DNA from 3 places in the Streptomyces sp. NPDC088766 genome. Region 3 is predicted to be linked to each of the others. Evidence: riboswitches for the same ligand, from Rfam matches in the RefSeq annotation. Region 3 holds a riboswitch; each other region holds the start of a gene.
The links. A riboswitch is a leader RNA that binds a small molecule or an ion and turns the genes downstream of it on or off. The one in region 3 is predicted to bind S-adenosylmethionine.
Positions count from the first base shown of each region.

Region 1 (10,398 bases), on a different contig from region 3:
GCCGCGACCGCGCGGCGCAGTGCCTCCCCGCCGGTGTCCAGCAGCACGGGTACGCCCGCGGCCCGCGCGGTGCGCACCAGGCCCCCGTACGCGCCCACCGGCACCCCCGGCGGCAGGCTGCCGCACAGGGCCACCGCGTCGGCGCCGGCCAGCAGCCGCTCGTACGTCTCCTGGAAGGCGGACCACTCGGCGGGGGTGATGACCGGGCCCGGTTCGTCGAACCGCGTGGTCTGCCCGGTGCGTTCGTCGGCCACGGTGAGCGTGCGGCGGGTCGGGGCGGCGCACGGCACGAGCGCGTCGGTCACCCCGGTGAGCCGCTCCCGTACGACGCGTCCGGTGGGACCGCCCGCGAAGCCGGTGACCGTCACCTCGTGCCCGAGGGCGGCCAGGATGCGCGCCACGTTCAGTCCCTTGCCGCCGGAACGTTCCGCCACCTCGGTCACCCGGTGCGTGGCGTGCGGGAGCAGGGCCGGGACGCGGTAGGTGACGTCCAGAGCGGTGTTCGGCGTGACCGTGAGAATCACCTGGCCCGACCTCCCCCGATCAGCGGCGTTCGGCCGCCGTTTGCTTGAATTCGCCCTTCCGGACGGCCTGATCATGCCAAAGAGACGGCGGTCGGCCCAGCCCCCGGGTCGGCCACCGTCCCTGTGCGGGCGGAGATTTCAGCCCAGCCCGGGATCCACCACCCAAACCCCCTGCCGCATCACGCCCTTGAGGTCGAAGTTCTCGTCCAGCAGGACCAGGTCGGCGTCCTTGCCCGGCTCCAGGGAGCCCACCCGGTCGGCCATGCCCAGCAGCCGGGCCGGGTTCGCGGACAGGGCCGCGACCACGTCCTCCACCGGCAGCCGGTCCACCGTCACCGCCCGCTTGAACGCGCGGTCCAGGGTCAGCGTGGAGCCGGCGATCGAACCGCCCTCCACCAGCCGGGCCACGCCCTCGCTGACCTCGACCTCCAGCGGGCCGAGCATGTACCGGCCGTCGCCGGTGCCGGCCGCGTCCATCGCGTCCGTGATGAACGCGACCCGCCCCGCGCCCGCCCGGTGGAACGCCAGCTCCAGTGCCGCCGGATGCAGGTGGACGCCGTCGTTGATCAGCTCGACCGTCACCCGCTCGTCCTCCAGCAGCGCGGCGATCGGGCCCGGCGCGCGGTGCCCGAGCGGTGGCATGGCGTTGAAGAGGTGGGTGGCGACCGTCGCGCCCGCCTTGATCGCCGCCACCGTCTGCTCGTACGTGGCGTCCGTGTGGCCGACGGCCGCGATCACCCCGTGCTCGGCCAGCATCCGTACGGAGTCGATGCCGCCCGGCAGTTCGGTCGCGAGGGTGACCATCTTCGCCCTGCCGCGCGCCGCGTCGATGAGCTTGCGCACCTGGGCCGGGTCCGGGTCGCGCAGCAGGCCCTCCGCGTGCGCGCCCTTGCGGCACGGCGAGATGAACGGGCCCTCGAAGTGGATGCCGGCCAGGTCGCCCTGCTCGGCCAGTTCGCTGAGCAGGCCGGCCTGCCGGACCAGGACGTCCATGTCGTCGGTGACGGTGGACGCGACGAGCGTGGTGGTGCCGTGGCGGCGGTGGGTGCGGATCGCCCGGTGCACCTCGTCGGCGGTGCCGGAGAAGGAGGCCCCGCCGCCGCCGTGGTTGTGCAGGTCGACGAAGCCGGGGACCAGCCAGTGGCCCTTCACGTCGACGACGTGGGCGGTTCCGGGCGGGGCGTCGGGGGCGATTCTCGTGCCGTCGACGGTGACGCGGCCGTCGGGCACCGTGCCGGTGGGGAGCACCACCCTGGCGCCGGCGAGTACCTGCGGGTGCGTGGTGGCGTCTCGCGCCCGTACGGCGGAGCCGCGTGCCGTGGCGCCTCGCGCCCCTGGGAGGGTGGCCATCAGGGTGTTACCTCCGTGCCGTCGGTTGTTTCGAGGAGATCCCAGGCCAGCAGGCCCGCGCCGAGGCATCCGGCGGTGTCGCCCAGCGCCGCCGGGACGATGTCCGGGAGCTTCTGGAAGGTGACCCGCCTGCGGACGGCGTTCCGCAACGGTGTGAACAAGGTTTCCCCCGCCTCGGCGAGGCCGCCACCGACGATGAGGGTGCGCGGGTCCAGCAGGGTGAGGGCGGTGACCAGGCCGTCGGCGAGTGCGTCGACCGCCTGCTGCCAGATCCGGACGGCGTTCGGGTCGCCGGACGTGACGGCCTTCGCGCAGTCCGCGGCGTCCGCCTCCGGTTCCCCGCAGGCCGCCGCCCACGCCTCGCCGACCGCCGCCGCCGACGCGAACCGCTCCAGGCAGCCGCGCTGCCCGCAGGGGCAGGGCGTACCGCCGGGGCGTACGACGATGTGGCCGATCTCGCCCGCGAAACCGTGCGCGCCCGCCTCCACCCGGCCGGCCACGCCGATGGCGCCCGCGATGCCCGTGCCGAGGGCCACGAAGAGGTAACGGTCGGCGCCCCGCCCCGCACCGATGCGCCCCTCGGCGAGTCCGCCGGTGCGGACGTCGTGGCCGAGAGCCACCGGGACGCCGCCGAGCCGGCCGGTGAGGAGCCGGCGCAGGCCGACGTCGCGCCAGCCGAGGTTGGCGGCGTAGACGGCGACGCCGTTCGCCTCGTCGACGATGCCGGGGACCGCGACTCCGGCCGCGGCCGCGCCCCCGCCGAGGTGCTCGGCGCCGTACGCGTGCAGCTCGGCGGCGAAGTCGAGGATGCCGGCGACGACCTCGTCGGGACCGCGCTCGCGGCCCGTGGCCCGGCGGGCCCGGTGCAGCAGCGCGCCGTCCGCCCCGACGAGGGCGGCTTTCATCCCGGTGCCGCCCACATCGAGGGCGATGACATGTCTCACGGGGACAGTGTGGCCCGAGGACCCGCAAGAGGTCTAGTCCACTTACGTGGTGTAGACCTTGATCCGGATATCGGTTTCATTGGTCGGAGCAATCATGTGTGGGTTGTGTGTGCACAGCGGGCCCGGCCGTCCAGGGGAGCGGGAGAGCACAGTGCAGCGGGCAGCGAAGTCGGGAACGATCGCGGTGGCGGCCGCCCTGAGCATGACGGCGGTCCTCGCCGGCTGCGGGGTCACCGGCGGCTCCGGCGACGTCACCCTGACCCTCGTCGCCGCCGACTACGGCGACAGCGACGCCAACAGCTCCGAGAAGTACTGGGACGCGCTGGTCGAGGCCTACGAGAAGGACCACCCCGGCGTCACCGTCGAGGTCACCGTCCACTCCTGGAACGACGTCGACCGCGAGGTCAAGAAGCTGGTCGACGCCGGCCGGGCGCCCGACATGGCGCAGATCGGCGCCTACGCCGACTACGCCGCCGAAGACCTCCTCTACCGGGCGGGCGACGTCCTCTCCATCCCCGTCCAGGCCGACTTCGTGCCCCAGCTCGCCGACGCGGGCGAGGTGCGCGGCGTGCAGTACGGCATGCCGTTCGCCTCCTCCACGCGGCTGCTGTTCTACAACAAGACCCTCTTCGCCCAGGCCGGCATCACCGCACCGACCACCTGGGCCGAGCTGGCCGAGGACGCCCGGGCGCTCAAGGCGGACGGCGTGAAGTACCCGTACGCCCTGCCCCTCGGTCCCGAGGAGGCACAGGCCGAGACCATGCAGTGGCTGCTCAGCGGCGGGGGCGGCTACACCGAGACCGCCACCGGCTACAGCCTCGACTCCACCGAGAACGTCCACACCTTCACCTGGCTGAAGAACGAACTGGTCGGCGAGGGCCTCACCGGACCGGTCGCGCCGGGCAGGCTCGACCGGGCCGACGCGTTCGCCGCGTTCGCCGTCGGCCAGGTCGGCATGCTCAACGGGCACCCCTCGCTGATGAAGACGGCCGCGAAGAAGGGGGTGAAGTTCGGCATGGTCCCGATGCCCGGCCTCGACGGGCCGACCAAGGTCTCCATGGGCGTCGCCGACTGGATGACCGCCTTCAAGCAGAACGGCCACGCCGAGCAGGTCAAGGACTTCCTGAACTTCGTCTACAGCGAGAAGAACGTCCTCGACTTCTCCCGCGAGTACGACCTGCTGCCCGTCACCAACTCCGCCTCCCAGACCATGACGGCCGCCTCCCGGGACGCCGACCTCAAGCCCTTCCTCGACCAGCTGCCCGTCTCCGAGCTGTACCCGGTGGGGCGCACCTCCTGGGCGGCGGTCAGCGCGGACGTGAAGAAGCGGATCGGCCAGGCCGTGCAGCCCGGTGGCAGCCCGGCCGGGGTCCTCGGCCGGCTCCAGACGACGGCCACCACCGCGGAGAGCGGCACCGGCGGCTGAGCCGCGTCCCGTGCGGTTGGGTTACCGTGCAGGGCATGGAGCGGGCAGCGGACGACGAAGGGCACGAGGGGCTCGGGGCGCGGGAGCGGGACATCCTCGCCCTGGAGCGGCGTGGGTTCCCGGGGCCCGGCGCGAAGGAACGGGCGATCCGTGAGGAGCTGGACCTGTCGCCCGTGCGGTACTACCAGCTGCTCAACGCGCTGCTGGACGACCCGCGGGCGCTGGCGCACGATCCGGTGACGGTGAACCGGCTCCGCCGGGTGCGGGAGGCCCGCCGGGCGGACCGGTGAGTCCGCCGGGCGGACCGGTGAGTCCGCCGGGACGGGGAGTCCGTGCGGGTGGGCGGGAGCGCCGTCCCGGAGCGCCGCCCCCGGACCCCGCTTCGGCCCCGAAGGGGCCTCGTCCGCAGAGGCCGGACGGGCCGGGCCGCCGTGCCCGGCACCGGGAAGGGCGGGCCCGTCCGGTCCTGGACCCGTTTCCCTCGCCGTCGAACCCGTCCGGTTATCGTCACCGTATGGGCACCCACGAGACGCACTCCACGGACTCCCACTCCTCCCTCCCCACCCCCACCACCCCCCGCGGCCGCGAGGCGCTCGCCGCGATCCTGGCCGCGCCGCGCACCGCGCTCGTCGCGCTCGACTTCGACGGGACGCTCGCGCCGATCGTCGAGAACCCGCAGGACGCGCGGCCGCATCCGGACGCGCTCCCCGCGCTCGCGGAGCTGGCGCCGAAGGTGGCCGCGGTCGCCGTGGTGACCGGGCGGCCCGCCGCCGTGGCGGTGAGCAACGGCGGGTTCGCCGGGGTGCCGGGGCTGGAGCGCCTGGCCGTGCTCGGGCACTACGGGGCCGAGCGGTGGGACGCCCGCACCGGGACCGTCTCCGCGCCCGCCCCGCATCCCGGTGTCGCGGCCGTGCGGGCCGAGCTGCCCGCCGTGCTGGAGGCGGCCGGGGCGTGGCCGGGGATCTGGGTCGAGGAGAAGGGGCGGGCCGTCGCCGTGCACACGCGGCGGGCGGAGGATCCGCAGGCCGCGTTCGAGGCGTTGCGCCGCCCGCTCGCCGACCTCGCGGCCCGGCACGGACTCGTCGTCGAGCCGGGCCGGATGGTGCTGGAGCTGCGTCCGCCGGGCGTGGACAAGGGCGTGGCGCTGACGGAGTACGTCCGCGAGACCGGCGCCGGGGCGGTTCTCTACGCCGGCGACGACCTCGGGGACCTGCCCGCCTTCGCCGCCGTCGACAAGCTCCGCTCCGACGGCGTCCCCGGTCTGCTCGTGGCCAGCGGCAGCTCCGAGGTGACCGAACTGTCGGAGCGGGCGGACCTGGTCGTCGAGGGCCCCGCCGGGGTGGTGGAGCTGCTGCGGGCCCTCTCCGGTGAGCTGCGGTGAGAGGCCGGACTCGGGTGCGCGGGTCCGCCCGGGGCGGACCGGGGCGACAGGGCCGCTGCGGGCGCTCCTCGGTGGGCTGTGGTGACGGGTCTCAAAGTGCCCGCGGGTGCTGTCGGGTTCTGCCGGGTGTGTGGGGCGGGTGAGGGCGTCGCCGGGCCGGCTGCGGTGACGGACCGGGCGTGGGTGCGCGTGCCCCCGGCGGGTGGGCCGGGTTCGTGGGGGCGTTGCGGGTGCTCTCCGGCGAGTTGTGGTGGCGGGTGTACGAGTGGCTGCGAGGTGTCGTCGGGTCGTGCCCGGGTTCGTGGGGCCGGTGGGCCGGCTGCGGTGACGGACCGGGTGTGGGTGCGCGTGCTCCCGGCGGGTGGGCCGGGGGAGCAGGATCGCGTTGCGGTGCTCTCCGGCGAGTTGTGGGTGACGGGCGTAGGAGTGGCTGCGAGGTGTCGTCGGGTCGTGCCCGGGTTCGTGGGGCCGGTGGGCCGGCTGCGGTGACGGACCGGGTGTGGGTGCGCGTGCCCCCGGCGGGTGGGCCGGGGGCCTGGGGGCGCGGGTGTTCTCCGGTCAGTCGCGGTGAAGGGCCTGGAGGGCCTGCAGCTGCTCCAGGAACCACCGGGCCGGAGGGAGCGCGGTCGCGGCCGCCGTCAGCCTCTTGCTGCGCTCCGCCCGCTCCTCCGGCGCCATGGTCAGTGCCTCGTGCAGGGCGCCGGCGGTCTCCAGGACGTCGTAGGGGTTCACCACGATCGCGTCCTCGCCCAGCTCCCAGTACGCCCCGGCCTCACGGGACAGCACCAGGGCGCAGCCCCCGTCCGAGACGATCGGGACCTCCTTGGCGACCAGGTTCATGCCGTCGCGGATGGGGTTGACCAGGGCCACGTCGGCGAGGCGGTACGCGGCCAGCGAGCGGGCGAAGTCGTCCTTCACGTGCAGGACGACCGGGGTCCAGCCGGGTGTGCCGTACCGCTCGTTGATCTCCTGTGCCAGCCGCTGCACCTCGGCCGTGTAGTCGCGGTAGACGGCGAGGTCCTGGCGGGAGGGGTAGGCGAACGCCACGTGGACGACGCGCTCGCGCCACTCGGGGTGGTCGTCGAGGAGCTGCCGGTAGGCCAGCAGGCCGCGCACGATGTTCTTCGACAGCTCGGTGCGGTCGACGCGCACGATGGTCCTGCGGCCCTCGCCGATCTCCTCGCGCAGGGCGACGATGCGCTCCTCGACGTCGCTCTCGTGGGAGCGGGCGCGCAGGAAGTCGGCGTCGGCGCCGAGGCCGTGCACCCCGATCTCCGTGCTGCCGGGGCCGCCCACGAACTCCGCGCAGCACGCGGTGAAGGCGTCCGCCCAGCGCCTGGTCAGGAAGCCCAGGCGGTCCGCGCCGAGCATGCCGCGCAGCAGCTGCGCGCGGATGTCGGAGGGGAGCAGCGCGAAGTAGTCCACCGGCGCCCACGGCGTGTGCGAGAAGTGGCCGATGCGCAGGTCGGGCCGCAGCTCGCGGAGCATGCCCGGGACCAGACAGAGGTGGTAGTCCTGCACCAGGACCGCCGCGCCCCGGCCGGCCTCCTCGGCGAGCGCCTCCGCGAACGCGCGGTTGTACGTCTCGTACGACGCCCACTGGCGCCGGAACTCCGCGTCGAAGACGGGCTCCAGCGGGGTCTGGTACAGCAGGTGGTGGATGAACCAGAGCACGGAGTTGGCGATGCCGTTGTACGCGTCGGCGTGCACGTCGGCCGGGATGTCGAGCATCCGGACGCCGTCCTCGCCGACCCCGCGCCGTACCGCTTCGCGGTCGTCGTCGGAGAGCGCCGAGCACACCCACAGGGCGCCCGCGTCCGGCCCGATCGCCGACAGGCCCGAGACCAGCCCGCCACCGCCTCTTCTGGCGTGCAGCGAACCGTCCTCGCGCACCTGGTAGGAGACCGGGCCGCGGTTGGACGCGACCAGCACCTGAGCACCCTCAGCAACAGCAGCACGCGTGGAAGCCATACGCCACAACCTAGCCCGGTCCGTAAACGCTCAAACGTACGGATGCGGTCCGTGGACGGGTCATGTCCGGCCGTATACGGCCGCCGGACCGGGTCACGCGGTCGTGCCCGGCCGGCCGTACGCACGGCCCGTCAGGCGACCTTGCGTTCCGCGTACTCGGCGATCTCCGCCATCGGCGGCCGTTCCTCGGTGTCCACGGAGTAGGTGCGCGGCTCGAAGCCGTCCGCGCTCCGTTCGAACTGGGTGAGGGCGGGGCGGATCAGGTGCCCGCGGGCCAGCCGGAGCTGCGCGGTGCGGTAGATCGCCGCCGCCATCCTGCCGAGCGCCTGCCCGTCCTGGTGACGGTGCTTGCGGACGCCGACGTCGACCTGGGCGAGGGCGTCCAGGCCGACCAGGTGCAGGGCGTCGACGAGCATGCCCAGCTCCACGCCGTAGCCGACGGGGAACGGGAGCTGTTCCAGCAGGCTGCGGCGGGCCGCGTACTCGCCGCCGAGCGGCTGCACGAAGCCGGCCAGCTGCGGCCAGTGCATGTTGAGCAGGGGGCGGGCCATGAGTTCGGTGACCCGGCCGCCCTGGCCCGCCGTCCTGCCGGAGCCGGGCGAATGCAGCTCGGTGCCCAGCGGACGGTCGTACATCGCCTTGACCAGGTCCACGCCGGGGTCGGTGAGCAGCGGGCCCACGATCCCCGAGACGAAGTCGGAGGAGAACTCCCTGAGGTCCGCGTCGATGAAACAGACGATGTCCCCGGTCGTCACGAGCAGCGACCGCCACAGCACCTCGCCCTTGCCGGGCACGGCGGGTATCCGGGGCAGGATCTCGTCCCGGTGGACGACGCGCGCCCCGGCCGCCGCGGCGACCTGCGACGTACGGTCGGTGGAGCCCGAGTCGACGACGACGATCTCGTCGACGAGGGGGACCTGCCGCATCAGGTCGTGGCGGATGACCGCGACGATGTCACCGACCGTCTCCTCCTCGTTCAGGGCGGGCAGCACCACCGACACCGACTGGCCCGAGGCGCGCTTCGCGGCCAGGACGCGGTGCAGCGGGCGGTCGGTCACGGACCAGGAGCGGGTGGCCAGCCAGGCCTCGGCTTCTTTCAGCACGGTCTGCGGCTCCTCACTGTCGTGATCACACGCGGTGCACGTGGGGTGACCGTGTGATCCATCTCGCGGTTCGGACGTCTGTCTCAACTGTCCTGGCCTTCGGTTACAGTCTTGAACAACGCGGATGACCATCGCATGTCCGAGGTGGCCGCTGTTCACAACTTCATACCGCTCATCCAGAGGGGCAGAGGGATACGGCCCGATGAAGCCCCGGCAACCCTCCAGCCGCGCGCGCCGCCAGGCGTGAACGCCAACGCGTCACGTCGATGTGGCGAGGCTCCCGGCTAGGGAAGGTGCCAAATCCGTCTCACGGCGAGATGCGTCGTGAGGAAGATGAGGAGAAAGGGCCTCGCCTCACATGGCTGCGCAGACAGTTGCAAGCACCACGAACTCCGTCGATCTCGGTCCCGCCGCGGCGCTCTCCTGCCGCGAGTGCGGACACCGCGTGCCCCTCGGCCCGGTCTTCGCCTGCGAGGAGTGTTTCGGCCCGCTCGAGATCGCGTACGACTTCTCGGCCTACGAGACCGAGGAACTCCGCAAGCGCATCGAGGCGGGCCCCGCGAACATCTGGCGCTACGCGCCGCTGCTGCCGGTCCCGGCCGACGTGGCGGAGAAGCCGAACATCAACCCCGGCTGGACCAAGCTCGTCCAGGCCGACAACCTGGCCCGCGAGCTGGGCGTCGACGCCGGCAAGCTGTTCGTCAAGGACGACTCCGGCAACCCGACGCACTCCTTCAAGGACCGTGTCGTCGCCCAGGCCATCGAGGCCGCCCGCGCCTTCGGCTTCACCACCCTGTCCTGCTCCTCCACGGGCAACCTGGCCGGTGCCGTCGGCGCCGCCGCCGCCCGCGCCGGTTTCCGCTCCTGTGTGTTCATCCCGCACGACCTGGAGCAGGGCAAGGTCGTCATGGCCGCGATCTACGGCGGCGAACTCGTCGGCATCGAGGGCAACTACGACGACGTGAACCGGTTCTGCTCCGAGCTGATCGGCGACCCGGCCGGCGAGGGCTGGGGCTTCGTCAACGTCAACCTGCGGCCGTACTACGCCGAGGGCTCCAAGACGCTGGCGTACGAGATCTGCGAGCAGCTCGGCTGGCGGCTCCCCGACCAGCTCGTCGTGCCGATCGCCTCCGGCTCGCAGCTCACGAAGATCGACAAGGGGCTGCAGGAGCTGATCAAGCTCGGTCTCGTCGAGGACAGGCCGTACAAGATCTTCGGTGCGCAGGCCGAGGGCTGCTCGCCGGTGTCCGTCGCCTACAAGGCGGGTCATGACGTGGTCCGGCCGCAGAAGCCGGACACCATCGCCAAGTCCCTCGCCATCGGCAACCCGGCGGACGGGCCCTACGTCCTGGACATCGCGCGCCGTACCGGCGGCGCGGTGGAGGACGTGGACGACGAGCAGGTGGTCGACGCGATCAAGCTGCTGGCGCGGACCGAGGGCATCTTCGCGGAGACCGCCGGCGGCGTGACGGTCGGTGTGACGAGGAAGCTGATCGAGAACGGTCTCCTGGACCCGACGAAGACCACCGTCGTCCTCAACACGGGGGACGGTCTCAAGACCCTCGACGCGGTGGCCGGCACCGGCCTGACCGCCACCATCCGCCCCAACCTGGACTCCTTCCGAGAGGCTGGCCTCGCATGAGCGTGACCGTCCGCATCCCGACCATCCTGCGCACCTACACCGGTGGCAAGGCCGAGG
Region 1 covers NZ_JBIVKQ010000010.1:154,779-165,176, forward strand. The annotation lists gene ACIP5W_RS16645 (1-phosphofructokinase family hexose kinase) at 1-524, opposite strand, end outside; gene nagA (N-acetylglucosamine-6-phosphate deacetylase) at 663-1,874, opposite strand; gene ACIP5W_RS16655 (ROK family protein) at 1,874-2,818, opposite strand; gene ACIP5W_RS16660 (ABC transporter substrate-binding protein) at 3,021-4,244, shown strand; gene ACIP5W_RS16665 (DUF3263 domain-containing protein) at 4,280-4,534, shown strand; gene otsB (trehalose-phosphatase) at 4,759-5,625, shown strand; gene ACIP5W_RS16675 (trehalose-6-phosphate synthase) at 6,184-7,596, opposite strand; gene ACIP5W_RS16680 (glucosyl-3-phosphoglycerate synthase) at 7,728-8,699, opposite strand; SAM riboswitch class I at 8,869-9,039, shown strand; gene thrC (threonine synthase) at 9,058-10,341, shown strand; gene ACIP5W_RS16690 (MoaD/ThiS family protein) at 10,338-10,398, shown strand, end outside.
Region 1: linked by a shared signal. The riboswitch ahead of thrC (threonine synthase) and the one ahead of ACIP5W_RS31970 (putative leader peptide) in region 3 are both predicted to bind S-adenosylmethionine.

Region 2 (10,398 bases), on a different contig from region 3:
CCGCGGCCGTCGACTTCCAGGTCGCCACCGGCCGGATGCCGGCCGCGACCTCCCAGGGCGCCCAGGTGCCCAAGAAGAAGAACATCTACACGCAGGCCGAGATCGACCAGCTCGCCGCGTACATCGCCTCGCTCGGCGCCGGCCCGGCCGTCCCCACCGAGGCCCAGTACGGGCCCGAGGGCGCGGACATCGCCAAGGGTGGTGAGCTGTTCCGCACCAACTGCGCTCAGTGCCACAACTTCACCGGCAAGGGCGGCGCCCTGACCCGGGGCAAGTACGCGCCTTCGCTGGAGGGCGTGGACCCGAAGCACATCTACGAGGCCATGCAGACCGGCCCGCAGAACATGCCCTCCTTCCCCGACACCACCCTGTCGGAGCAGAACAAGAAGGACATCATCGCGTACCTGGACGCGGTCAACAGCTCCGACACGGAGAGCCCCGGCGGCCTTGAGCTGGGCGGCCTCGGGCCGGTCAGCGAGGGCCTCTTCGGCTGGATCTTCGGTCTCGGCGGTCTGATCGCCGTCGCCGTGTGGGTCGCCGCCCGGACCGCAAAGGCCAAGAAGTCATGAGTAGCCAAGACATCCCAGAAGAGAACCTGCCCGCTGAGCAGGACCACGTCCACGGAGCCGTGGGCGTCGCGGACGAGAAGCACCCGTTCGCCGACCCCGGCCTGCCGCCGCACGAGCACCGCGTGCAGGACATCGACGAGCGGGCCGCCAAGCGGTCCGAGCGTGCGGTCGCCTTCCTGTTCACGCTGTCGATGCTGGCCACCGTCGGCTTCATCGCCTCCTACGTGGCGATCCCGCACGACAAGTCGGTCTTCATCTTCCCGCTCGGCCACATCAGCGCGCTGAACTTCGCGCTCGGTCTGACGCTCGGCGCGGCCCTGTTCTGCATCGGCGCGGGCGCGGTCCACTGGGCCCGCACCCTGATGTCCGACGTGGAGATCGCCGACGAGCGGCACCCGATCGAGGCGGCGCCCGAGGTCAAGGCCAAGGTCATGGCCGACTTCCGGGACGGCGCCAGGGAGTCCGCGCTGGGCCGCCGCAAGCTGATCCGCAACACGATGTTCGGTGCGCTGGCCCTGTTCCCGCTCTCCGGTGTCGTCCTGCTGCGCGACCTCGGTCCGCTGCCCGAGGACAAGCTGCGGCACACGCTGTGGGCCAAGGGCAAGCTGCTCGTCAACATGAACACCAACGAGCCGCTGCGTCCCTCGGACGTCGCCGTCGGTTCCCTCACCTTCGCCAAGCCGGAAGGCCTGGAGGAGGAGGACCACGACTTCCAGACCGAGATCGCCAAGGCCGCCCTGATGATCGTCCGCATCCAGCCGGACAACATCAAGGACAAGCGCGAGCTCGAGTGGTCGCACGAGGGCATCGTGGCGTACTCGAAGATCTGCACCCACGTGGGTTGCCCGATCTCCCTGTACGAGCAGCAGACGCACCACGTGCTGTGCCCCTGCCACCAGTCCACCTTCGACCTGTCCGACGGTGCCCGAGTGATCTTCGGTCCCGCCGGTCACGCCCTGCCGCAGCTGCGCATCGGCGTGAACGACGAGGGCTATCTCGAGGCGCTCGGCGACTTCGAAGAGCCCGTCGGTCCTGCCTTCTGGGAGCGCGGATGAGCAACAAGGACGACCGCCGCAAGGCACCCGCGGGCGAGCGGGTCGCCGACTGGGCCGACGGCCGCCTGGGGATCTACTCCCTGGCCAAGGCCAACATGCGCAAGATCTTCCCGGACCACTGGTCCTTCATGCTCGGTGAGATCTGCCTCTACAGCTTCATCATCATCATCCTCACGGGTGTGTACCTGACGCTGTTCTTCCACCCGTCGATGAACGAGGTGGAGTACCACGGCAGCTACGTCCCGCTGCAGGGCCAGCTGATGTCCGAGGCCTTCAACTCGACCATGCACATCTCCTTCGACGTGCGCGGTGGTCTGCTCATCCGGCAGATCCACCACTGGGCCGCGGTCATCTTCCTCGCCGGCATGTTCGTGCACATGATGCGCGTCTTCTTCACGGGCGCCTTCCGCAAGCCGCGCGAGATCAACTGGCTGTTCGGCTTCCTGCTGTTCGTCCTGGGCATGTTCACCGGTTTCACCGGCTACTCGCTCCCGGACGACCTGCTCTCCGGCACCGGTGTCCGCTTCACGCAGGGCGCGATCCTGTCCGTGCCGATCGTCGGCACGTACATCTCGATGTTCCTGTTCGGCGGGGAGTTCCCGGGCGGCGACTTCGTCGCGCGGTTCTACTCGATCCACATCCTGCTGCTGCCGGGCATCATGCTCGGGCTCGTGGTCGGCCACCTGATCCTGGTCTTCTACCACAAGCACACCCAGTTCGCGGGTCCCGGACGCACCAACAAGAACGTCGTCGGCATGCCGCTGCTGCCGGTCTACATGGCCAAGGCCGGAGGCTTCTTCTTCCTGGTCTTCGGTGCCATCGCGGCCATGGCCGGCATCGCGACCATCAACCCGATCTGGGTGCTGGGCCCCTACCGTCCGGACCAGGTGTCCACCGGCGCCCAGCCCGACTGGTACATGGGCTTCGCCGAGGGCCTGATCCGCGCGATGCCGGGCTGGGAGATCAACTTCTGGGGCCACACGCTGGTCATGGGCGTGTTCGTCCCGCTGGTGCTGTTCGGTCTGTTCCTCGGTGTGATCGCCATGTACCCGTTCATCGAGTCCTGGGTCACCGGCGACAAGCGCGAGCACCACATCCTGGACCGGCCGCGCAACGCCCCGACCCGTACGGCCTTCGGTGTCGCCTGGGTCACCGGCTACCTGATCATGCTGGTCGGTGGTGGCAACGACATCATCGCCACCCACTTCCACCTGTCGATCAACGCGGTCACCTGGTTCGTCCGGATCGGCTTCTTCGCCGGACCGGTCATCGCCTTCGTGATCACCAAGCGGATCTGCCTCGGCCTCCAGCGCCGCGACAAGGACAAGGTGCTGCACGGTCGCGAGACCGGCACCATCAAGCGCCTGCCGCACGGTGAGTTCATCGAGGTGCACGAGCCGCTCAGCCAGGAGGCGCTCTACACGCTCACCGCGCACGAGCAGTACAAGCCCGCCGAGATCGGCCCGACGGTCGACGAGAACGGCGTCGAGCGCAAGGTGAACCGTGCCGAGAAGGTCCGCGTCAAGCTGAGCAACGCGTACTACGGCGAGGAGAGCCAGATCGCCAAGCCGACCGTCGAGGAGTACAAGGAGATCACGAGCGGCCACGGCCACCACTGATCGCTGCGTCGCCACGCACCCCAGAAGGGCCCCGTCCGGTGTACGGACGGGGCCCTTCGCCCTGTCCGCGGCTGGATAGGGTGGAACCGTCGAGACGCGCGTCCCGTGGAGCGGGACCACACTGATCCAGGAGCGGCTTATGAGCGCTGTGACCCCCGCCGGAGGCGACACCGCGGCGGCCCGTTCCTGGCCCGAGGTGCTGAACGCCCTGCTGTCCGGCCGCGACCTGAGCGCCGACGCCACGGCATGGGCGATGGACCGCATCATGCGCGGCGAGGCCACCGACGCGCAGATCGCCGGCTTCGTGGTGGCGCTGCGCGCCAAGGGCGAGACCGTCGAGGAGATCAACGGACTCGTCCGCGCGATGTACGAGCACGCGAACGTCATCGAGGTGCCCGGCCCGGCGGTCGACATCGTCGGCACGGGCGGCGACGGCGCGAAGACGGTCAACATCTCCACGATGTCCTCGATCGTCGTCGCCGGCACGGGCGTCAAGGTCGTCAAGCACGGCAACCGGGCCGCGTCCTCCGCCTCCGGTGCCTCGGACGTCCTGGAGAAGCTCGGTGTCCGCCTCGACCTGACCCCGCGGCGGGTGGCCGAGGTCGCCGAGGAGGCGGGCATCACCTTCTGCTTCGCCGTCAAGTTCCACCCGGCGCTGCGTCACGCGGGTGCCGCGCGCGGCCAGCTGGGCATCCGCACGGTGTTCAACGTCCTCGGCCCGCTGACCAACCCGGCCAGGGTCCGGGCCCAGGCGGTCGGTGTGGCGGACCTGCGCATGGCGCCGATCGTCGCCGGTGTCTTCGCCGAACGCGGCCACTCCTCGCTGGTGTTCCGCGGCGACGACGGCCTCGACGAGCTGACGACGACCTCCACCTCCCGGGTCTGGGTCGTGCGGGAGGGCAAGGTGACCGAGGAGTCCTTCGACCCGCGCGACGTCGGCCTCGACCTCGTTCCCGTCGAGGCCCTGCGGGGTGCCGACGCCTCCTACAACGCCGAGGTGGCGCGCAGGCTGCTGGACGGCGGGACGGGCCCCGTCCGCGACGCCGTCCTGCTGAACTCGGCGGCCGCCCTGGTCGCCCTGGAGCCGACCGGGGCACCGCTCGCCGAGCAGCTCCGCGCCGGTATGGCCAGGGCCGCGGAGTCCCTCGACTCGGGGGCGGCGAAGCGGACGCTGGAGCGCTGGGCGGCGGCCACCCACGCCTGAGCCGGGACAACGGCCGGCGAGGCGCGGTCCCGGCCCCTGGTGTCTCAGGAAATGGACCGCGCCTTGCGCGCCGGTGATCGTGTGGCAGGATGCCGTACCAGGTCATGAGTGACAGTCATGAGGCCCCGGCCGACTGTCCGGCAACCCTCCGTCCGTGGCGGGGTGCCCCGGGTGAAGACCAGGCTGTGGACACAAAGGTCCACGGCAAGCGCGGACCCCTCGTCACACCAGGGGTCCTGGTCGTCGAGGAGCCTTCCGTGAGCAAGCGAATGCGATAGGGCCGCAGAGCCCCGCCTCCGCATCCCTCCTTCACCTTTTCCCGCGCTCGAGCCCCAGGGCCTCTCGTGCGGATCATGCCGGGCCCGCGGGCCCCGCTCCCTGATCCGGCCTGATCCGAACGGAAGAACCCGGCCGCTCGCGTGGTGAATCCCTCTGCCTCTCACGGGAGTTCCGTCATGTCCGTCTCCACCGCTGCCGTCGCCCCGACCGTTTGCGCCCCCCTGCCCGTTCTGGGACGGGATGTCACCGTCCCGCTCGTCACCGGCGGCGAGGTCGGCTACGCGGCCCTGGACTACGCCGCCAGCGCGCCCGCCCTCCAGCGTGTCTGGGACGACGTGGCCGCCTACGCCCCCTACTACGGCAGCGTCCACCGCGGCGCCGGACACCTCTCCCAGCTCTCCACCGACCTCTTCGAGAACGCCCGCCGCACGGTCGCCGACTTCCTCGACTGCCGGCCCGACGACCAGCTCGTCTTCACCCGCTCCACCACCGACTCCCTCAACCTCCTCGCCGCCGCCCTTCCCGCCGACTGCCAGGTCTTCGTCTTCGAGACCGAGCACCACGCCGCGCTGCTGCCCTGGAAGAACGCCCGGGTCACCTGCCTCGACGCCCCCCGCACCCCGCGGCAGGCCGTGGCCGCCCTGGAGCGGGCCCTCGCCGACCGGGAACCGCACGGCCCGGCCCTGGTCTGCGTCACCGGCGCCTCCAACGTCACCGGCGAGCTGTGGCCCGTGCGCGAGCTGGCCGCCGCGGCCCACGCCCACGGTGCCCGGATCGTCCTGGACGCCGCCCAGCTCGCCCCCCACCACCCGGTGTCCGTCCGCGACCTCGACGTCGACTGGGTCGCCTTCTCCGGCCACAAGCTGTACGCCCCCTTCGGCTCCGGCGTGCTGGCCGGCCGCGCCGACTGGCTGCGGGCGGCCGAGCCGTACCTCGCCGGTGGCGGCGCCAGCCGCAAGGTGACCCGGCGCGCGGACGGGGGAGTGGAGGTGGAGTGGCACGAGAGCGCCGCCCGGCACGAGGCCGGCTCCCCGAACGTCATCGGGGCCTACGCCGTCGCCTCCGCCTGCAAGGCGCTCACCGAGGCGGGCTTCGACACCCTGGTGGCCCGCGAGCAGTACCTCGTGGAGAAGGTCCGCACCGGCCTCGCGGAGGTCCCCGAGGTGCGGATCCTGTCCCTCTTCGGCGACGACGCGCCGCGGGTCGGCGTGATCTCCTTCGTCGTGGACGGCTGGAACAGCTCCCACCTCGCCGCCGCGCTCTCCGCCGAGTACGGCATCGGCGTCCGCGACGGCCTCTTCTGCGCCCACCCCCTGGTGCGCACCCTCCTCGGCGGTGCCCCCCACAGCCAGGGCGAGTGCGGCGCCCCCGAGGCGGCCCCCGGCGAGAAGTCCCTCAACGCGATCCGCGTGAGCTTCGGCGCGGGCACCCCCGACGAGCACGTCGACCGCTTCGTGGCGGCGGTGCGGGAACTGGTGACCGAGGGTGCGAAGTGGCGCTACCGCACGGAGGGCGGCCGCTGCGTCCCGGCGGTGTAGACGGGCCCCGCCCGCCGCGGGCGGTGCGCCGGACGGTCAGGAGTCCAGCCCGATGGCGAACGCGGCCTCGAGGTCGTGCTGCGAGTAGGTGCGGAACGCCACGTGCGTGTCCGTCGCCTCCACGCCCGGAATCTTGCTGATCCGCCCCGGGATCACCTCGGCGAGGTCCTCGTGCTGCCGCACCCGCACCATGGCGATCAGGTCGTAGGTGCCGGTCACGGAGAACACCTCGCTCACGGACTCCAGCGAAGCGATCGACTCCGCGATCTCGGGGATCCGGTCCACGCTGGTCTTGATGAGGACGATCGCGGTGATCACGGCTGGTTCTCTCCCTCGGGGGCCGGAGCTGGGCTGCTGCTCACTCTAGTGCCGCGGCAGGCGACGTTCGCCCCGTCGCGACGCCCTGCACGCTCTCTCGCCGCACCGGCCGAAAGCCCGGGTGCATTCCGTACGAGGGCTTCCGGCCGGCACGCCGGGAGCACGCACCGGACGCCGCTCCTTCACGGGCGGACGCCGCCTGCCGCGGCACGGGTGGGCCGGGTGAACCGGGCCCACGCGTAGCCGAAGCCCAGCCCGAAGCCCACCAGGTGCGCCAGGTACGCCACGCCCGGCCCCGGTCCGGCCCGCCCCGCCGCCACCCACTGCAGCGCCGCCCAGAAGGGCAGCACGACCCAGGCCGGGAAGCGCAGCGGCAGGAAGAAGAGGAACGGCAGGAGACTGGTGACGCGGGCCCGGGGGAACAGGTACAGGAATGCGCCGAGAACCGCCGAGATCGCCCCGGAGGCGCCGACCAGGGACTGCCCCGAGCCGGCGTTGGCGGCGGCGTACCCCAGCAGTGCCAGGGCGCCGCAGCCGAGGTAGAAGAGCGTGAACTCGACGCGGCCCATCCGGTGCTCGGTCATCGCCCCGAAGACGTAGAGGAAGAGCATGTTGCCCAGCAGGTGCACCCAGCTGCCGTGGACGAACAGGGCCGTGAAGGGGGTGAGGGCGGACCGCGGCAAGCCGTCGAACACGTCCGCGGGGATCACGCCCCACCGGCGGAAGTAGGCGCGCTGCGCGAGCGCCGCCTCCTCGCCGGTGCCGTACACCGGGTCGAGGCCCGAGGCCGGGCCGATCACGAAGATCAGGCAGCACAGGGCCATCAGTGCGTACGTCACGGGCGCCACGGGGTGCCGGACGGCTCGGCCCAGGGGCCCGCTCCAGTCGCTGATCATGGCTACAGAGCATGACGCAACGGGGCGTACCGGGCCGTACCGCCTCGCCGCCGTGGACGGACGGGCGGCGAGGACCCGCCAGGCCGTAGGGTTACGAGCCACATGCTCCGGGGAGCCTTCGGCGCGCCCCGGTCCCGGAAGACGGACACTAGAAGGAAGCGGACAGTCACGATGACGGTTCCCCTGCCGACCGCCACGACGCGGTGGCGCTGCACCCTCTGCGGCAACCTCACGCGGTTCGACGTGACGCGCTCGTCGAAGGTCGTCGAGTACGTCCACCTCGATCTCGCCGGTGAGGCGAAGGTGGAGGAGCGCGAGGTGGTCAGTGAGACCATCGAGTCGGTGCGGTGCCGTTGGTGCAACGCCGTGGATCAGGTGGAACTGGTGGACAGGCCGGGCGCCGGCTCCTGAGGATGGGGGTCCCCCCCGCTCGAGCGAAGCCGAGGGTGGGGGAGGGCCCCGCACAGAATTGGGGTGTGACGGATGGTGGAGACCACGGGCGGGGGGCCGGGCGACGGCGCCGCCGAGGTGCTCGACCGTCCGCTGCCCGACGGAGTGCGGCGCCGGGTCGTGCAGATCGTCTCGGACGGCTTCGGCGGCCTGACCGTCGCCGAACTGCCCGCCCAGCTGCGGCAGTACGCCCGGTTCGCCCCGAACCGGCGGGCCAAGTTCGCGGGCAACGCGATGGCCGCCGCGCTGGAGACCGATCCGCTGTTCCGGCAGCGCATCGCGGAGAAGTTCAGGGAGGCCCAGCCGGAACTGGCCGGTGCCCTGGACTCCGGTTCGCCGCCCCCGGCCGCGGACCCGCTCGACGTGGCCGCCGCGGCCTACGTGCTGCGCCCCGCCGGCTGGGTCAAGCTGGTCACCGCCGCCGGCGAGGAGGCCCTGCGGGCGGACGCCGAGCGGGCCGACGAGGAGAGCCGGGCGGAGCTGGAGCGGCTGCGCGAGCAGCTGGCCGAGGCCCGTGAGCTGACCCGGACCGAGACCGAGCGGCTGCGCGCCGAGCTGGACGCGGCGAAGCGCGAGGGCGAGTCGCTGCACCGCAAGCTGCGGTCGGCCCTCAGCGACGTCAAGCGCGGTGAGGCCGCGCTGCGCAAGCTCCAGGGCGAGATGGAGGCTGTACGGAGCGAGGGGCAGGCGCAGGTGTCCGCGGCCGAGAGCGAGTCGCGGCGGCTCAAGACGCGGCTCAGCGAGGCGGAGGCCGCGCTGGAGGCCACCCGGCGGGCGGCCCGCGAGGGGCGCAGCGTCGAGGACATGCGGGTACGGCTGCTGCTGGACACCCTGCTGGAATCGGCCCAAGGACTGCGCCGGGAACTGGCGTTGCCGCCGGTGTCGGTGCGTCCGGCGGAGACCGTCGACGCGGTGGAGCCGGGCCGGATGACCCCGAAGGACATCGCGGCCCGCGCGCTGTCGGAGAACGACCCGGCGATCCTGGACCAGTTGCTGGCGCTGCCGCAGGCACATCTCGTCGTCGACGGCTACAACGTCACCAAGACCGGTTATCCGCAGATGCCGTTGGAGAAGCAGCGGCTGAGGCTGCTCGGGCAGCTCTCGGCGCTCGCCGCGCAGACCGGCGCCGAGGTCACCTGCGTCTTCGACGGTGCCGAACTGGTCGCGCCGGTACTGCTGGCGCCGCCGCGCGGGGTGCGGGTGCTGTTCTCCAAGCCGGGGGTCACCGCCGACGAGCTGATCCGCCAGCTGGTGCGGGCCGAACCGCCCGGCCGGCCGGTCATCGTGGCCTCGACGGACCGCGAGGTGGCCGACGGGGTGGCCAGGGCGGGGGCCCGGCCCGTGGCTTCTGCGGTACTCCTGAAGCGACTGACCTGAAGGTCAACGTAAAGGGTCAATGCCCGAATTGGCGCAATCGTCACGCAACGTAGCGTCAATCGCGCGTCACTGCATGTGGGTTGAGTGTAAAGAATGCAGTGCGTCACCGACTTTTTCGGCTCCAGGATTTGAAGTGATCACGAGAGGGTCACTAGGGTCTGCCTTCGAACCTCCGCACGAGTGATCACTCACATGAAGGAGCTCGCTCTCCGTGGCGTCCCACCGTCGACCCAAGCAGCCGAGTCGCGCACGCGTGACCTTGCTGACCACCGCGGCCGCCGCCGCTGTTGCCCTGACCTCGCAGGCCGCCAACGCCGCGCCGAGTGAGAAGCCCAGCAAGGACGAGGTTAAGTCCAAGGTCGACAAGCTCTACGAAGACGCGGAGCAGGCCACCGAGAAGTACAACGGGGCCAAGGAGAAGCAGGAGAAGCTCCAGAAGGAGATCTCCACGATCCAGGACAACGTCGCCCGCGGCCAGGAAGAGCTGAACGAGCTGCGTGAGTCCATAGGCCAGGCGGCGGCGGCCCAGTACCGCTCCGGCAGCATCGACCCCTCCCTCCAGCTGCTCCTGTCCTCGGACCCGGACGACTACCTGGACAAGGCGTCCACCGCCGACCAGCTGAGCGCCCAGCAGGTCGAGTCGCTGAAGAAGATCCAGGACAAGCAGCGCGAGCTGGCCCAGGACCGCGCGGAGGCCTCCGACAAGCTCGCGGACCTCGCCTCCACCCGCACCGAACTGGGCAAGAAGAAGAAGGAAGTCCAGGCCAAGCTCGCCGAGGCGCGCAAGCTCCTCAACACACTGACGGCCGAGGAGAAGGCCGCGCTGGCCGCCTCCGACGCCCGCGCCAGCCGTGACGCCGGTGAGCGCGTCGACCTCGGCAACACGGGCGCCGCCTCCGGCCGCGCCATGGCCGCCTTCCAGGCCGCCCAGAGCAAGATCGGCTCGCCCTACTCCTACGGCGCCACCGGCCCCTCCACCTTCGACTGCTCGGGCCTGACCTCCTGGGCCTTCGCCCAGGCCGGCGTCAGCATCCCGCGCACCTCCCAGGCCCAGGCCAACGCCGGTACGCGCATCTACTCCCAGTCCGACCTC
Region 2 covers NZ_JBIVKQ010000013.1:75,520-85,917, forward strand. The annotation lists gene ACIP5W_RS19550 (c-type cytochrome) at 1-569, shown strand, start outside; gene ACIP5W_RS19555 (Rieske 2Fe-2S domain-containing protein) at 566-1,624, shown strand; gene ACIP5W_RS19560 (cytochrome bc complex cytochrome b subunit) at 1,621-3,243, shown strand; gene trpD (anthranilate phosphoribosyltransferase) at 3,383-4,447, shown strand; SAM riboswitch class IV at 4,548-4,664, shown strand; gene ACIP5W_RS19570 (aminotransferase class V-fold PLP-dependent enzyme) at 4,903-6,264, shown strand; gene ACIP5W_RS19575 (Lrp/AsnC family transcriptional regulator) at 6,301-6,582, opposite strand; gene ACIP5W_RS19580 (rhomboid family intramembrane serine protease) at 6,765-7,478, opposite strand; gene ACIP5W_RS19585 (hypothetical protein) at 7,650-7,889, shown strand; gene ACIP5W_RS19590 (NYN domain-containing protein) at 7,962-9,305, shown strand; gene ACIP5W_RS19595 (NlpC/P60 family protein) at 9,517-10,398, shown strand, end outside.
Region 2: linked by a shared signal. The riboswitch ahead of ACIP5W_RS19570 (aminotransferase class V-fold PLP-dependent enzyme) and the one ahead of ACIP5W_RS31970 (putative leader peptide) in region 3 are both predicted to bind S-adenosylmethionine.

Region 3 (10,398 bases):
GTGTGGCCTGAGGGTGCGGGGGGGCGGGGGCGGGGGGGGGCCCGCCCCCCCCCACGGCGAAGGCGATCTCCCGGGCGGTCGGCAGTTCACCACCCTCGACGACGGTGAGGCGCATCGCCGCCCTCAACGCCGGATCCGTGTACTTGGTCAGTCGCACAACCGCATCGTAGCTAACTTGCTTTTAAGATTCATATTTACGGTGTGTGGTGTGCGTCTCCCTCCGGCGGTCGCGGGCGGAGGCGTCACGGGAGTGTCTCCTGTCCGGTCCATACGGTGAAACGCACCTGCTGCCGCAGGACGGAACGGGGCCGGTCGCCCACGAGGTCCGCCGCCCGCACCGAGATCTGTCGGCAGCGATGTGATCCGACCTCACATCCCCTTACCGGTCCACCTCGACACCACCTGGCGACAATTTTCCACCGTGTGAGCGAGGCCGTGACCGGACAGGACCTTCCACGGCCGGACGTGACACAACGTATGTTTGCCGACGGCACATCATCCGAGACTTCGCGGCCGGCCACGGGACCGCACCTCGCCGGCAGGCACTTTCTCCTCACGAAGGAGTCACCTTCATGCCCGCAATCCTGATCCACGGCGTTCCGGACACCCACCGTGTGTGGGACGGTGCCCGCAGGTACCTGTCCCGTGACGATGTGGAGGCCTGGGACCTGCCCGGCTTCGCTACGACGTCGGTTCCCCCCCCCGGGTGCGGCAGGGCTGGGGGCCGGAGGACCTGATCGAGGTCCGGACGCCACTCGAGGACGACATGAAGAAGGTGCGGAACAAGCCGGGTGCGACCCGTCTCGGGTTCGCGCTGCTGCTGAAGTCCTTCGAGGTGGAGGCCCGGTTCCCGGAGTCGGCCAAGGAGATCCCAGCCGCGATTGCCGACAGGGTTCGACGACAGACGGAGTCCGATTGGTCGCGGTCGTCCCGGTGGCGCCGGATGCTCAGGAACCGCCCCGCTCGCGGGGGATCTTCTCCCCGGCCTCGATCGCCACGGGCAGCCGGTTCTCGGCCGGCGGCAGCGGGCAGGTGGCCAGGTCGGTGTAGGCGCACGGCAGGTTCGTCGCCCGGTTGAAGTCCAGGACGACCGTGCCGTCGGCGGCGGGCGGGTCGAGGGCGAGGGCCCGGTTGGCCGCGTAGGTGGTGACCCCGGAGGTCGCGTCGGTGAACAGCACCAGCAGGCTCCCCGGGCCGTGTCCGGGGAACGCGGTCAGCGTCAGGGGGCGTCCCTCCAGCACGAACTCGACCCGGCCCGGCGCGTCGTACACGTGTTCAAGGCCTTCGACCGCCGCACCCACGGTCGTCGGCCGCGGCTCGTCGAAGGCGGTGTAGCGGCCGGTCACCGCCCAGCGGGGATGCGGGGTGTAGGCGGGCGTGCCGGTGAAGGCGGAGCGCAGGGGGGCGTCCGGGTGCCGGGGACGGACGATGTCGTGTCCGCCGCGCTTGGCCACCTCGATCACGGCGTCGCCCCAGACCGCGTCGACTCCGCCGCGCTCCGGGAGCACCCCGAAGCGGTGCTCACCGCGGACGGGGGTTCCGCCCACGACCAGTTCCTCACCGTCGTCGAGGACCACGACGACCCCGTCGGTGCCGGTGGACCAGGCGCCCGGAGCGTCCCGGAAGCGCTGCGGCTCGTTGCCGAGCCAGTGCAGGCCGGTGACCGCGAGGAACCCGTGGGGGTCGGCGAGTCGTGCCTCCCGCCCGGAGTGCCACTCCTGCCAGTCGCGGGTGAAGGCGGACAGCTCTGCGGTGGTGTCCTGAAGGGTCATGTGTGTTTCTTCTCCAAAGGGTCGGATGCGGCCGTGGCGTAACGGCCGCCGGGGATCGCCGCGAGCAGCTCGCGGGTGTACGCGTGGCGGGGGCGGACGAACAGGTCTTCGGCGGTACCCCTCTCGACGATGCGGCCGGCCCGCATGACGGCGACCTCGTGCGCGATCTGGCGTACGACGGCCAGGTCGTGCGAGATGAACAGGTACGCCACCCCGGTGTCGGCCTGCAGTTCGGCGAGCAGGTCGAGGACCTGGGACTGGACGGACACGTCGAGCGCGGACACCGGCTCGTCGCAGACCACCAGGTCGGGGGAGAGCGCCAGCGCGCGGGCGATCGCCACGCGCTGCCGCTGGCCGCCGGACAGCTCCGCCGGGCGGCGCTCCAGCGTCGACGCCGGCAGCGCCACCCGATCGAGCAGGTCCCGGGCCCGGGCGAGCCGGGAGGCGCGGTCGCCGACCTTGAAGGCACGCAACGGCTCGGTGATCACCTCGCCGATGGAGAACCTCGGGTCCAGCGAGGCGTACGGGTTCTGGTAGACGAGCTGGGCCCGGCGGCGCAACTGCCTCACCCGTGACCCGCGCGCGGCCGTGACGTCGGTGCCGTCGAACACGACGCGCCCGGCGGTCGGGTCGGTCAGACGGAGCACCAGCCGGGCGGTGGTGGACTTCCCGGATCCGGACTCGCCGACCAGGGCCAGCGTGCGGCCCCGGTGGAGGGTGAAGCTGACGTCGTCCACCGCGCGCACACTGCGCGCCGAGCCCTTGGAGCGGGGGAGGCGGAACTCCTTGACCACGCCGTGGACCTCGACCAGCGGCGCCGCCTCGGCGGCGGACGGTGTCGTGACCGTGGCCCGGGGGCGGGCCGTGGCCAGGCTCGGCGCGCCGGCCAGCAGCCGCCGGGTGTACTCGTGCCGCGGGTCGTCGAGGACGTCACGGGTCGGACCGGCCTCGACGACCCGGCCCCCGGACATGACCACGATCCGCTGTGCCCGGTCGGCGGCGACGCCGAGGTCGTGGGTCACCAGCAGAACGGCGGTGCCGGACTCCTCGGTGAGATGCTGCAGGTGGTCGAGGATGACCCGTTGCACGGTGACGTCCAGTGCGCTGGTCGGCTCGTCGGCGATGATCAGCTTCGGCCGGCCGGCGATGGCCGTCGCGATCAGGGCACGCTGCCGCATCCCGCCGGACAGCTCGTGCGGATACTGCCGGGCGCGGGTGGCCGCGTCGGGCAGCCCGGCCCGGTCCAGGATCGCGATCGCCTCCGACGCAGCGGAGCGGCGGGTCGCCAGCCCGTGGATGCGCAGCACCTCCGAGACCTGCTCACCGATGCGTTTGACCGGGTTGAGCGACACCGTGGGGTCCTGGGGCACCAGGCCGATCTGCGCACCGCGTACGGTGCGCAGATCGCGTTCGGACAGCGAGGCGAGGTCGTGCCGGCCGAAGCGGACCGTGCCGGCGTCGATGCTGCCGTTCGCCGCCAGGAGCCGGACGATCGCATGGGCGGTCGTGCTCTTGCCGGATCCGGACTCGCCGACCACCGCGGTCACCTGGCCCGGCCGTACGTCGAGGTCGACGCCGCGCACGGCCTGCACCGTGCCGCCGCGGGTGCGGTACGAAACCGACAGGCCCCTTACCTCCAGCAGTGGTTCCGGTGTGTTCGTCAAGTTCCCACCCGTTCCGGGGTCGTTCGTCGTGGGGCCGGTCATCGCTGTCGGGACCATTCGCCGTCCAGCGCCCGCGCGATGCGGTTGGTGGCCAGCACGGTCGCGGCGATCGCCAGGCCGGGCAGTGCGGTGAGCCACCAGGCGTTCGCCAGGTAGTTGCGCCCGTCGGAGATCAACGTGCCCCACTCCGGTGCGGGGGGCGGCGCCCCGTAACCGAGGAAGCTCAGCGACGACACGGCCAGGACGGAGGCGCCGAAGTCGAGTGTGGCCAGGACGATCACCGGGCCTGCCGCGTTGGGCAGCACGTGCCTGCCCAGCACCGAGTACCAGCGGGACCCGGATGATCGCGACGCCTCGACGAAGACCGCCTGCCGCACCCGCAGTACCTCCGCGCGCGTCACCCGGGCGAAGCCGGCGACGCCGGCCGCCCCGACCGCGACCGCGACCTTCACCGTTCCGTAGCCCAGCGCCGTGACCAGTGCGAGGGACAGGAACAGCGCCGGGATCGACAGCAGTACGTCGACGAAGCGCATCAGCACGTCGTCGACCCAGCGGCCCACGAATCCGGCGACCAGGCCCAGCAGACCGCCGACCACGAAGGCGACCGCCACCGCGATCAGCGTGGCCTTCAGCGACAGCTGCGCACCGTGCACCACCCGGGAGAAAAGGTCGCGTCCCAGCTCGTCGGTACCGAACCAGTGCGCGCCGCCGGGGCTTCGGAAGTTCTGCGACGGCACCCCGTCCAGCGGGTCCCGCGAGGTGAACGTCCCCGGCCGAAACGCCGCCAGCACCACGAGGACCACGACGAGGACCGATGCCAGCAGACCGGGGCGGCGCAGGAAGAACCGCAGGACGCGCCGCAGTTCGGGACCTCGCCCGGGACTCGGGCCGATGCCGGGTTCGACCGGTGGCGCCGAGCCGGGCGCGGCACCGGTGGTGACGTCGTCGACAAGGGACCGGGTCATGCGAAACTCCCCTTCCTTCCGGAGGCCACCACGATCCGCGGGTCGAGAAGCGGATAGACGAGATCGACGGCCAGGTTGGCCAGCACGAAGATCAGTGCCCCGAACACCACGACTCCCTGGACCAGCGGGATGTCCTGGGCCGTGACCGCGGCCGCCGTGACCCGGCCCAGGCCGTCGCGGGAGAACACGGTCTCGACGACCACCGAACCGGCGATCAGCTGCCCGGCCAGCAGCCCGACGACCGTCAGCGCCGGCAACGACGCGTTGCGCAGAGCGTGCCGCAGGTGGATCCGCCACCTGCCCGCGCCCTTGGCCCGGGCGGTCTCCACATAGGCCTGGTCCAGGGCCGTGAGCAGGCTCTTGGCCAGCACCTGTGCGACCTGCGCACCGGTCGGGATCGCCAGTGTCAGCGCCGGCAGCACCAGGCCCCGCAGACCGTCGTTGCCGAACGCCGGGAACCACCGCAGCCGGAAGGAGAACAGCTCGACGAACAGCAGCCCCACCCAGAAGGTCGGCACCGACACGCCGAGCGGCGGCAACGACAGCAGCAGTTGCCGCAGCCACCGCTGCGAGGTGCAGGTCGCCAGCACCGCGAGACCGCCGCCGAGGACCACCGCGAGCACCAGCGCCGTACCGGTCAGCGCCAGGGTCTGCGGCAGTGCGTCGCCCAGGGTCGAGGTCACCGAACGGCCGGTGGAGACCGAGTCGCCGAAGTCCCCGCGCACCGCGTTGCCGAGGTGGTCGGCGTACTGCGCCAGTACCGGCTTGTCGAAGCCGTACTCGTGCCGAAGCCTGGCGAGCTGCGCCGGATCGATCTGCGCGGAGTCCGCTCCGGCACCGGCCATCGCCGACACCGGATCACCGGGCAGGAAGTCCAGCACCAGGAACGAGACCGTGTAGGCCGCCCACAGCACTCCGAGCGCCTGCGCGACGCGTTTGATCACGTAGTGGAGCATGCGCTAGCCGATCCAGGTGTCGTGCAGCTGGATCCGGCTGGAGGCCTCGAGGCCGAGGCCGTGCACCTTCTTCGCCACCCCGAGCTGGGTCTGCAGCTCCACCACCGGCACCACGTACGCGTTCTGCACGATCAACCGCTGTGCCTGGCCGACCAGTTGCTTGCGCTTGGCCGCATCGGTGGTGGCCGCCTGCTGGGTCAGCAGCGAGTCCAGCGGACTCGCCGGCAGGTGGTAGAAGTTGGCCAGCCGGGTGGAGTACTGGCTGCGCAGGATGTCCGGGTCGGCCCGGGTCAGGTTGCCCCACACGGCGTCGAAGTCGCCGGACTGCAGCGTCGGGGCGAACTGGGTGATCTGCCGTTCCTCGAGCACCACGTCGATGCCGACGGCCTTGAGCTGCTGCTGGATCAGCTCCAGTGCGGGCTGGTTCGTGGCCGCGTTGGCGAACCACGTGACGGACAGCCTCAGTCTGCCGCCGTTCTTCGTCCGGATGCCGTCGCTGCCCGTCTTCCAGCCGGCCGAGTCCAGCAGGGACTTCGCCCTCGCCGCGTCGTGGGCCAGCTCCGGGCCGAGGTCGGCGTAGTCCGGTGTGGTGTGCGCCAGGATGCTGGTGGCCGGCTGCGTACCGGTCGGGAACACGGCGTCGACGATCTGCTGCCGGTCGATGGCGAACAGGATCGCCTGACGCACCTTCACGTCCTTGAGCAGCGGCCGGGAGTTGTTCAGCCCCAGGTGGAACACGTTGCCCGGGTTGGCCCGCCGCAGCAGGTCCACGTGAGCGCCCTTGAGCGCCGCCTCGTCGGCCTTGCCCACGCTGCTGATCGCGTCCACCTGACCGGACTGGAGGCTGCCGGTGCGCACCCCTGCCTCGGGCACCACCTTGAACACCAGCTTGTCGAGGTACGCCGCGCCCTTCTTGGTCCACAGCGAGGAACCCCAGTCGTAATCGGCGCGCTTGGCCAAGGTGATCGACTGGTTCTGCACGTACTGCTTCAGCGTGAACGGGCCGCTGCCGGCGATTCCCCGGCTGCACTTCTGCTGCGGGGACCTCTTCACGCTCGCCGACGACTCGATGCCCAGTGAGAACGTGGAAGTGGCCTGCAGGAACTGGGCGTTGGGCTGCTTGAACTTCACCCGCACGGTGAGCGGGCCGACCACGGAGGTGCTTTCCACGCCGCTCAGGTACCCCTGGGCCAGGCCCCCCAGGGCGCCCAGCTTCGGTACCGCGTCGAAGTTGTCCTTGACCACCTGCGCGGTCAGCGGTGTCCCGTCGCTGAAGGTGACACCGGATCTGAGGTGGAAGGTGAAGGTCGTCGTGTCCGGGCTGATGTCCCAGCTCTTCGCCAGCCACGGCACGATCCTGCCGGTCCCGGGGTCCTGGTCGGTCAGGGAGTCGACGATCTGGCGCAGCGAGTAGACGGTGTCGTTGCTGGCGACCTGCTGCGGATCCACGCAGCCGGCGTCGGAGCCCACCGCGAAGGTCAGTGTGCCGCCGGACCGGGCCCGGCCGCTGTCGTTGCTCGAACCGCTGCCGCCGCCGGACGAGCATGCGGTCAGCAGCACACTGGTTGTCAGGAGCGCGGTCAGTGCCGCCCGTCGGGCAGGGCGGGAATCCGGATGCGGTATCACGGAATGATTTCTCCTACTCGAAAGCCGTCACGCACGTTTCCGTGCGGACATGGAGAGGCGTGGACGGTGTCGCTCCCGGGAAAGAGCGACACGGTCAAAGGGCGTGGGGCGGGGAAGGATCAGGAGGTTGCCGCGGGCGTCAGAGGCAGCGGTGAACGTCCTCGGACAGCCGACGGGACTCGGTCAGCCACGACACAGGCAAGTGGTGATGCGCTGCAGGTCGATGTGGCGTCGGCGGGAGAATCGGGAGAGAGCCGCCACGGCCGTGATGGAGGGACTCGAGACGCTGCTGTGCCGCACGCTCATTCCTCCGTGGTCCAGGCCCTGTCACGGGGCCACGCGCTTGCCGGGTGGGCGACCCGGCCGGGCTTTCACCTGGAGCACCCCACCGCGTCGGAGGGTTGCCGGTCAGCAAGCCAGGGCTTCACGCTGACACTCAATGCCACTTGAAACTTTACCGATCGCCGCCGTGATCCGTCAATGGAGCCGGCCGCAGTCCGAGCCGCGTCGGTCGGCGGTCGCAGGAGGCCGGGCCGCGTGATCGAGATCGTCGAAGGTGACCGCCGCATCGGACGCGACCGGTGCGGCGAGGTGTGCCCGACGTGCGTGTTCGACAGGGCCCCGACGGTGTTCCGGTGATCGCGCGACGGGACAACTGCCGGACCTGCTTGCGGCGTGAGGCGTACTGACCGGCCGACCCGCTGTTCGTCGCACCACCGGTGACGCGGTCCCTTCCGGCTCGTGCTTCCGCGATGCGGCGGAACTCGACGAGTCCGGCCTGCTCGGCGGGTACCGGCGCGCACCCGGCTGCGGCAGGGGAAGGGCGCTCGGTGCCCGTACCGCGGTCGGGACCGGTCGCCGACACCGGTGACCCCGTCCACGGCGGCGGCCGCCGCCCGGCCACGACCGGCATCGGCCTCATCGCCGTCACGTCGGCGAGACGCTCTACGCTCTCCTCGGGGCACGAGCCGGGGTCCGCATCGGCTGACACGCGCGCAGGGGGAACCGGGTGGAGTGGGGACTGGGAGCGGCCGGCGTCGTGGTCGGCCTGCTGATCGCCGTGGTGACCGCCCCGGCCGGGGTGTCCGGAGCCGTCTTCCTGCTGCCGGTGCAACTGAGCGTGTTCGCTGTCCCCGACCCGGCCGTCACCCCCACGAACCTTCTCTACAACGTCGTAGCAGGGCCAGGTGCCCTCCTGCGCTACCGGCGTGCCGGTGCCCTGCGAGGCCCGCTCGTCCGCCGGCTGGTGACGGGCACGCTCCCCGGCGTGGTCCTCGGCGCGTTCATCCGCGTCTTCGCCCTGCCGGGCCCCCACGTCTTCCGGCTCCTGATCGCCGCCCTGATGCTGCCGCTCGGCCTCTGGCTGATCACCGGGACACTCCGCCCCGCGCACCTGGAGAGCCCGCGCCCCGAGCCCGCGCCCCGGACGGTCACCGGCCTCGCGCTCGCCGTCGGGGTGGTGGGCGGGATCTACGGCATCGGCGGTGGCTCGATCCTCGGCCCCGTCCTGGCCGGCCGCGGGGTCCCTGTCGCCAAGGTCGCCCCCGCCGCGCTCGCCTCCACCTTCGCCACGTCCGTCGTCGGAGCCTCCACCTACGCGCTGCTGTCCCTGGCCCGAACCGGCAGCATCGCCCCCGACTGGTCCCTCGGCCTGGCCTGCGGCCTCGGCGGCCTCATCGGCGGCTACCTGGGTGCCCGCCTCCAGCCCCGTCTGCCCGAAACGCTCCTCCGTCTGCTGCTGGGCACCCTCGCCACCGCCCTCGGCGCCCTCTACGCGATCGACGCGCTCAGCTGACCCCCGCGACGGGCGGGGTCCCCCGCCGAAGGCCGCAGGGGGGAACCGCCACTGACGGCGAACCCGGGCTGTCGCTCCCCGCGCGGCGGACCGGGCCGGCACACCGTGGAACACGTGCGGCCGGGGCCGTCTCCTGCGCGCACAGCGCGGCCGGCTCCGCCGTGGGGGTGATGCCCGCCTCCGCGGAGCCGGTGCCGTGCGCCGGGGGCGGCGCGGCGGGGCGGCGCTGCCGGGCGGGTGTCCGTGGCGGGCGCGATCCGCTGGTTCAGCGGGTGACCAGCAGGCCCCGGCCGCGCAGCACCCACCGTTCCAGCGGGCTGAAGATCAGCAGGTCGATGGCGATGCCGACGAGCAGGATCAGGAAGATGGCCAGGAACACCTGCGACATGCTGGAGTTGTTCCGCCCGTTCTCCAGCAACTGGCCGAGGCCGACGCCCAGATCGGGCGAGGAGGCGATGATCTCGGCGGCCATCAGCGACCGCCAGGAGAACGCCCAGCCCTGCTTCAGCCCCGCCAGGTAGCCGGGCAGCGCCCCGGGCATCACGATGTGCCAGGCCCCGCGCAGCCCGGTCGCGCCCAGTGTCCGGCCGGCGCGCAGGAACAGCGGGGGGATCTGGTCGATGCCCGCGACGAGGCCGTTGGCGATGGAGGGGACCGCGCCGAGCAGGATCACGGCGTACATCATCGAGTCGTTCAGGCCCACCCAGATCACGGCGGGGGGCACCCAGGCCACCGACGGCAGCGACTGCAGGCCGGACAGGATCGGGCCGATCGCCGCCCGGACGAAGGCGACCCGGGCGACCAGCAGGCCGAGCGGCGTACCGATGACGAGGGCCATCAGGAAGCCGAGCAGACCGCGCGAGACGCTGGTCCAGATGTAGTCGAGCAGCGTGCCCTGCCGCCAGGCGGCGGTCACCTCGTCCCCCACCGCCGACGGCGGGGGCAGCTTGTAGGCGGGGGCGATCTCGGCCCACACCAGCAGCTGCCAGACCACCAGCACCAGTGCGACGGCGGTGACGGGCGGCAGCACCTTGCGTGTCAGCGTCTCGCGCAGCGGCGTACGACCGGTCCGTACGGAGTCCAGCGCGTCGAGCCCGGCCTCCAGACCCGTCAGGTCACGGGGATCTTGGGGCTCCCCGGTTGCGGGAGAGCCGCCCTTCGCGATGTCGACGCCGGTGTCAGTGCCGGCCATGGCGGCGGATCTCCTCACGCAGTTCCTCGGTGATCTCGAGGGACAACCGGGCGACCGCGCTGTCCTCGATGCGGCGCGGCTGCGGGATGCCGACGGTCCATTCCCGGGCGATGCGCCCCGGCCGTGAGGACAGCAGCACCACCCGCTGCGCCAGCTTCACCGCCTCCCGCACGTTGTGCGTCACGAACAGCACCGACAGTCCCGTCTCACTCCAGATGCGGGTCAGCTCGTCGTGCAGTACGTCACGGGTGATGGCGTCCAGTGCGGCGAACGGTTCGTCCATCAGCAGCAGCCGGCTGTCCTGGGCCAGCGCACGGGCCAGGGCGACGCGCTGCTGCATGCCGCCGGACAGTTCGTGCACCCGCTTGCGGTACGCGTCCTGCAGCCGTACGAGTTCCAGCAGCCGTTCCGCCTCCTGCCGGCGTTCC
Region 3 covers NZ_JBIVKQ010000032.1:15,523-25,920, forward strand. The annotation lists partial or broken gene ACIP5W_RS31940 (hypothetical protein) at 707-904, shown strand; gene ACIP5W_RS31945 (DUF1684 domain-containing protein) at 948-1,772, opposite strand; gene ACIP5W_RS31950 (dipeptide ABC transporter ATP-binding protein) at 1,769-3,478, opposite strand; gene ACIP5W_RS31955 (ABC transporter permease) at 3,475-4,401, opposite strand; gene ACIP5W_RS31960 (ABC transporter permease) at 4,398-5,357, opposite strand; gene ACIP5W_RS31965 (ABC transporter substrate-binding protein) at 5,361-6,983, opposite strand; gene ACIP5W_RS31970 (putative leader peptide) at 7,167-7,289, opposite strand; SAM riboswitch class IV at 7,318-7,427, opposite strand; gene ACIP5W_RS31975 (TSUP family transporter) at 7,993-8,778, shown strand; gene ACIP5W_RS31980 (ABC transporter permease) at 9,044-9,970, opposite strand; gene ACIP5W_RS31985 (ABC transporter ATP-binding protein) at 9,957-10,398, opposite strand, start outside.